Regions from separate parts of the Kitasatospora sp. NPDC048239 genome, predicted to be linked through region 1. Evidence: riboswitches for the same ligand, from Rfam matches in the RefSeq annotation. Region 1 holds a riboswitch; each other region holds the start of a gene.

The links. A riboswitch is a leader RNA that binds a small molecule or an ion and turns the genes downstream of it on or off. The one in region 1 is predicted to bind thiamine pyrophosphate.
Region 2: it holds a riboswitch for thiamine pyrophosphate, as region 1 does, so the genes downstream of both, thiC (phosphomethylpyrimidine synthase ThiC) here and thiO (glycine oxidase ThiO) in region 1, are expected to answer to the same signal.
Region 3: it holds a riboswitch for thiamine pyrophosphate, as region 1 does, so the genes downstream of both, ACGFZP_RS10010 (purine-cytosine permease family protein) here and thiO (glycine oxidase ThiO) in region 1, are expected to answer to the same signal.

What each region holds. Positions count from the first base shown of each region.
Region 1 covers NZ_JBICZP010000001.1:504,747-507,006, reverse strand. The annotation lists gene ACGFZP_RS02230 (NAD(P)/FAD-dependent oxidoreductase) at 1-657, opposite strand, end outside; TPP riboswitch at 778-890, shown strand; gene thiO (glycine oxidase ThiO) at 893-2,053, shown strand; gene thiS (sulfur carrier protein ThiS) at 2,050-2,259, shown strand.
Region 2 covers NZ_JBICZP010000003.1:261,044-263,303, reverse strand. The annotation lists gene ACGFZP_RS09000 (SPFH domain-containing protein) at 1-502, opposite strand, end outside; gene ACGFZP_RS08995 (hypothetical protein) at 733-939, opposite strand; TPP riboswitch at 1,036-1,170, shown strand; gene thiC (phosphomethylpyrimidine synthase ThiC) at 1,166-2,260, shown strand, end outside.
Region 3 covers NZ_JBICZP010000003.1:496,402-498,661, forward strand. The annotation lists gene ACGFZP_RS10010 (purine-cytosine permease family protein) at 1-1,298, opposite strand, end outside; TPP riboswitch at 1,432-1,580, opposite strand; gene ACGFZP_RS10015 (S1C family serine protease) at 1,926-2,260, shown strand, end outside.

The DNA.
Region 1 (2,260 bases):
CAGGTGCGAGCCGTCCTCCAGCAGGACCGCGCCAGGCTCCACGGCCGCGACGCCGACGCCGCAGCGCAGCCCGACCCCGGCCTCGGCGTACCAGGCGGCCATCGCCCGGCCGATCTCGACGGGCAGCGCGGCGGGCACCGGTGCCGGGCCCGTCTCGACCACGGTGACCTCGCAGCCGGCCGTCCGGGCGGCGGTGGCCACCTCGGCGCCGATCCAGCCCGCCCCGACCAGCACCAGGCGCAGGCCGGGCCGGAGCAGGGCGCGCAGCGCCAGCGCGTCGTCCAGGGTGTGCAGCAGATGGGCGCGCTCGGCGCCGGGCAGGGCGCGCGGGGCGGCCCCGGTGGCGATCACCAGGGCGCCGTACGGCAGGTCGCCGCCGTCGGTGTGCAGCGTGCCGGGGGTGAGGCCGGTGGCGCGGCGGCCGGTGAGCAGCTCGACGCCCAGGTGCGCGAGGTCGATGTCGAGGGTGGTGGCGTCGGCCTTGCCGAGCAGCACCTCCTTGGAGAGCGGCGGCCGGTCGTACGGCGCGTGCGCCTCCTCGCCGACCAGGGTGATCCGCCCCTGCCAGCCGCCCCGCCGCAGCCCCGCGGCGCACTGCGCCCCGGCCAGTCCGGCACCGACGACGACCACCCGATCCGTCCCGCTCAGCTCTCCCACGCCGTCACTGTACCCAGCCGTCCCGGACGCCCGAACCGGCCCCCGGACGGGCCCGGGGTGCGGGCGCCGTCCACCCTTCGTACGCGCCTTCGGCGGCGGCAACCCCCGGAGTTAAGGTGGGGGCACCATCACGGGAGCCCGGCGAACCGGGCTGAGAGGCGGGCTGGCACGGCCCGCGACCGTCCGAACCTGATCCGGGTCATTCCGGCGAAGGGAGAGAGCGACCTTGACACGCTTGGCTCCGGGTACCCACGCCGACGTCCTGGTGATCGGCGGGGGCGTCATCGGCCTCGCCGTCGCCTGGCGGGCGGCACAGCGCGGACTGCGCAGGATCGTCGTGGTCGACCCGCACCCCGGCGGCGGCGCCGCCCGGGTCGCGGCGGGCATGCTCGCACCGGTCACCGAACTCCAGTACGGCGAGGAGCCGCTGCTGCGCCTCGGGATGGCCTCCAACGAGCGGTACGCCGCCTTCGCGGCCGAGCTCACCGAGGCGAGCGGCGGCGAGGACACCGGTTACCGCCGGTGCGGCACCATCGCCGTCGCCCTCGACTCCGACGACCGCGAGGAGCTCCGCGAGCTGCACGCCTTCCACGGGCGGCTCGGCCTGGACTCGCACTGGCTGACCGGCCGCGAGGCCCGCAGGCTCGAACCCATGCTGGCCCCCGGGGTCCGCGGCGGCCTGCACGTCACCGACGACCACCAGGTGGACGGCCGCCGGCTGCTGACGGCGCTGCTGCGGGCCGGCGAGGCCGCGGGCGTCGCCGGCCACCGTGCCGAGGCGGTCGAGCTGCTGGTCGAGGGCGACCGGGCGGTCGGTGCCCGGCTGAGCACCGGCGAGACGGTGACCGCCGACCGGACGGTGCTCGCCGCCGGCCCCCACAGCCATCTGCTGCCCGGTCTGCCCGCGGGCGTGCTGCCCGCGATCCGCCCGGTCAAGGGCCAGATCCTGCGGCTGCGCGTCCCCGCGCCCTACCGGCCGTTCCTCTCCCGCAACGTCCGCGCGGTGGTCCGCGGCCGGCACCTCTACCTGGTGCCGCGCGAGGACGGCGAGCTGGTGATCGGCGCGACCAGCGAGGAGCAGGGCTACGACACCACCGTCACCGCCGGCGGGGTGTACGAGCTGCTGCGCGACGCCCACGAGCTGGTCCCCGGCATCACCGAGCTGCCGCTGGTGGAGACCTCTGCCGGCCTGCGCCCGGGCTCGCCGGACAACGCGCCGCTGATCGGTCCGACCGCACTGCCCGGCCTGGTCGCCGCCACCGGGCACTACCGCAACGGCGTCCTGCTCACCCCGGTGACGGCCGACCTGGTCGCCGAGTACCTGGCCACCGGCACGATGCCCGAGCTCGCCGGACCGTTCTCCCCCACCCGCTTCACCACGAAGGTCCCCGCATGAGCGAGATCGAACTCACCGTCAACGGCGAGCCCCGCCAGGTGCCCGCCGCGACCACCCTCGCCGAGGTGGTGGCCGCCCTCAGCCAGGCCAACTCCGGCGTCGCCGCCGCACTCAACGAAGCCGTGGTGCCCCGTGGTTCGTGGCCGCTCACGCGGCTCTCGGCGGGCGACCGGGTGGAGATCCTCACCGCCGTCCAGGGGGGCTGAG
Region 2 (2,260 bases), on a different contig from region 1:
TCTCCATCTCGGAGCCCGACGCGGCCCGGGTCTCCCCGGTCAGCCGCTCGCGGTCGCGGATCATGTCCTCGACCGTCAACCCGCCGACGATGGACCGCAGATGACCGGCGAAGACGTTGTGGACCCGGTGGCCCATCATCTCCTGCTGGTCGAGGAAGCGGCGGGCGGCGTTGGCGATCGACACGGTGTCGTCGCCCACCTTGAAGATCACAACACCCTTGACGTGGACCGGGATTCCCTGCGACGTCACGCACTCGACGTCCAGGTCCGCCTCGTTCAGGTCGAGGGAGAGCTTGCGCACCACCTGCACGCCCGGGGTGACGAGCGTGCCCCGGCCGGTGACGATCCGGAAGCCCAGGCCCTCGCCGACACCCTCGGTGCGGTGCCTGGAACCGGAGATGATCAGGGCCTCGTTGGGCTCGGCGACCCGCCACATCAGCTTGAAGAGAACGATCAGGATGACGATGGAGGCGACGACCGCCCCCGCGATGCCGATCAGCATCGGCGAATTCCCCCTTCAGGGCACACCGGTCCCGTGGCTGCGCTCTGTTGCAGGATGGCGCGGAACGCGGTGGCAGCAGGGATTCTGCGCCTCTTGTGGATCAGTGGGAAGGACTTTTCGTCCCGACTTCGCACCAGGACCGTCAAGACCGCGTCAAGGCCGTGTCAGGACGGTGGCAGGACGGCGGTGTGACGGCGGTATGACGAGGCCGCCGAAGGGCGGCCGCGGCGTCAGCCCAGCGCGTGCGCGACGTAGACCGTCCGCGGCGGCTGGTACTCCACCACGACCACCGGCGTGCCGGGCGGCAGCACCTCGCCGGGCACGGCCGGGTACGCGAGGAACGCCTCCGTGCCCTGCCGTTCGCGGACGTGCAGCAGCACCTCGCCGACCAGACCCGGACCGATCCTCCCGGTCACCCGACCGGTCGCCCCCACCATGCCGCCAGTGTGCCAGCGCTTCCCACTGGCTGGAAGCCGTCTGGACCAGCGGCGATCCGCTCGCTACGGTGTTGGACGTCATGCGCAGGCAACACCGCCTGCGGACACGGGAGCTCGGAGCACCGGGCTGAGAGGGCGCTGAACGGCACGTCGGTGTACGTGCCAACCGCTGCGTCGACCGCAGGAACCTGACCGGGTAATGCCGGCGTAGGGAGTAGTAGGTCTGATGACCGCATTTGATGTACAGCCGCAGTCTGCCCGGACGTCCGCCGCCAGCAGCACCTCCACCGGCTACCCGACCCCGGCCTGGCGCAAGGCCTACCGCGAGGGCTCCCGCCCCGACCTCGCCGTCCCGTACCGCGAGGTCGTGCTCACCAACGGCCGGACCGTCCCCCTGTACGACACCTCCGGGCCCTACACCGATCCGGCGTACGAACCCGACGTGCGGCGCGGCCTGCCCGCCCTGCGCGACTCCTGGATCCGCCAGCGCGGCGACGTCGAGGAGTACGACGGCCGCGAGGCCCGCCCCGAGGACGACGGGATCAAGCACACCTCGCCGCGCGGCGGGAACCTGAAGAACCTGGACGCCGTCTTCCCCGGCCGGCCGCGCCGCCCGCTGCGGGGACGCGGCGGAGCGGCCGTCACCCAGCTCGCGTACGCCAAGCGCGGCGTCGTGACGCCGGAGATGGAGTTCGTGGCCCTGCGCGAGGGCCTGGAGCCGGAGTACGTCCGCGCCGAGGTGGCCCGCGGCCGGGCCGTCATCCCGGTCAACGTGAACCACCCCGAGGTGGAGCCGGCGATCATCGGCACCAACTTCCTGGTGAAGATCAACGCCAACATCGGCAACTCCGCCGTCACCTCCTCGATCGAGGAGGAGGTGGAGAAGATGACCTGGGCCACCCGCTGGGGCGCCGACACCGTCATGGACCTCTCCACCGGCCGCAACATCCACACCACCCGTGAGTGGATCCTGCGCAACTCCCCCGTGCCGATCGGCACCGTGCCGCTCTACCAGGCACTGGAGAAGGTCGACGGCCGGGCCGAGGACCTGAGCTGGGAGGTCTACCGCGACACCGTCATCGAGCAGTGCGAGCAGGGCGTCGACTACATGACCGTCCACGCCGGCGTGCTGCTGCGGTACGTGCCGATGACGGCCCGTCGCAAGACCGGCATCGTCTCGCGCGGCGGCTCGATCATGGCCGCCTGGTGCCTGGCGCACCACCAGGAGAACTTCCTCTACACCAACTTCGAGGAGCTCTGCGACATCCTCGCCGCCTACGACGTCACCTTCTCGCTCGGTGACGGCCTGCGCCCGGGTTCG
Region 3 (2,260 bases), on a different contig from region 1:
AGGGCGGGCACCAGGAAGCCGAACAGCGAGGCCGAGGTCCACTCCTGCGGCGTGAAGTGCAGCGCCTCCTGGAGGGACGTCCAGAAGTCCGTCCACCAGCCGGCGATCGCGGTCGGTGCGATCAGCTGGTAGACCGCGAAGCCGAGCGCCCACGGCAGCAGCATCAGCCAGCGGGAGGGCGCGTCGTCGGCGAGGTTCCAGCCGCGCCGGCCGGCGCCGAGGAAGTAGTCCACCGCCAGCACCGCGAACATCGGCACGAACACCGAGCCGATCAGGCCCAGGAAGGCGTAGTACGAGTCGGTGAACTCGGTGATCTGCAGTGCCAGCACGGTGATCAGCAGGCCGGTGGCGCCGGTCAGCACCCGGCGGTCGACCTTCGGCAGCAGGTTGTGGACCGACATCGCCGTCGAGTACACGTTGGCGAAGGACTGGTCGGTCTCGCGCAGCACCAGCACCAGCAGGAACGCCCAGCCGGCCCAGACCCCCAGGAAGGAGTCGAAGATCCGGGTCGCGTCGCCGCCGGACTGCAGCAGCGCGAAAAGGCCGAGCACGTAGCACCAGATCTGGGCGACGGTGTAGCCGGAGAAGCTCCCCCAGAACGCGGCGCGCGGGGTGCGCGAGTGCCGGGTGTAGTCGGCGGCCAGCGGCACGAAGGAGATCGAGACGGCGATCATCGCGTCGGTGGCCTTCAGGAAGCCGTGCCAGTTGCCCGCGCCCGGGTCGGGCACGCCCTGGCGGCCCAGCTGGACGGTGAAGTACACCATCGCGACCGCCACCGCCGCGGCCACGAAGCGGCGCAGTACGGCGATCGCCCCCAGCGGCCAGATGGTCAGCGCGGTGGTCACGGCGCCCGCCAGCACGACGAAGACCCAGCGGTAGCCCTCGGTGTGGGCGACGGTCTGCGCGCCCATCGCGATCACCAGCAGCTCGTACACGCCCCAGCCGAGGCACTGGACGATGTTCAGCACCGTCGGCACGTACGACAGGCGGGTCCCGAACAGTCCGCGCAGGTTGGCCATCGCGGGTGCGCCGGTGCGGGCGCCGATCAGTGCGGCCACGCCGAGCATCGCGGTGCCGACCACGGTGCCGGCCACGATCGCGGTCACGGCGGCGGCCAGGGACAGCTCGCTGCCCGGGGCGCCCAGCACGGTGGCGGCGGTGGTGAAGCCGATCAGGCTGACGCCGAGGTTCATCCAGAGCGCGAAGTGGTCCCGGAAGCGGAGCGTGCGCGGCGGCTCGGTGTCCAGCACCAGCGGGGCCTCGACCCGGCCCGCGGCCTGGTCGGGCCGGTCCAGCACCGAGGTCGCGGTCGCGGCGGGTGCACCGGCCGTGGAACCGGGCGCGCGGCCGTCGGCGTCCGAGTGAACGGTCGTGGACGGTTCGGGGAAACCCTTGGACGCGGACGCGCCCGAAGAAGAGGATGGCGAAGCAGGCGGCATGGCCGATACTCCCTACGCCGGCATTACCCGGACAGGTTCCGGCGGTCTGCGCCCCCTCGACGATCCGGCCACGGATCCCGTGACGTACCGTCGACCAGCGCACTCTCAGCCTGGTCGGTCCAAGCTCCCGCGTGTCAGTTTGGAGCGACAGGCTAACCGGCGGGGCGGTGAACGCCAAGGCCAGACGGCCTGCGGTCCGCATCGCGGGACGTCAGGGGTGTCCGTCGTGGACGGAGTGAACGGTGCGCCGGGGGGCACACCGGTCCGCCGTGCGGGGGCGTCCGGCCGGCCCGTCCGGCAGGTTCGTCCGGCAGGTCAGCGGTGCCGGTCCGTCCGGTTCGCCGAGCCGGTCTGCCTGGTTCGCCGTGCCGGTCTGTCTGGCCGGGCTAAGGATTCTTATGAGTTCTTCAGAGGGGTCCTTACGGCAATCGAATCGGGTGTGCGAAAAACTATGGTTCTTGGTCCTGTCAGCTATGGAGGTCGTCCGTGAGCACCGAGCGCGAGGTTGGGTCCACCGGGCCGCAGGGGGAGCAGCCCTCCGGCGGCCAGGGGGTGGTGGGCCCCGCTCATGACGGTCCGGCCCAGCAGGCCGAGCCTGCCGCCCCCGCCCCGGCGGCCGCTCCCGAGGCCCCTGCCACCGGCGGCTTCACGCCGACGCTGGCGTTCGGCAAGCTCAGCGCCCCGGAGCCGGTCGAGCCCCCGGCAGCCCCGGCGGCCCCGGTCGCTCCGGTCGCTCCGGTCGGGTCCGGGTACATCGACGCGCCGCCGCCCGTCCTGCCGCCGGCCCCGGTCGGACCCGTCGCCGCGGCGCCGGCACCCGT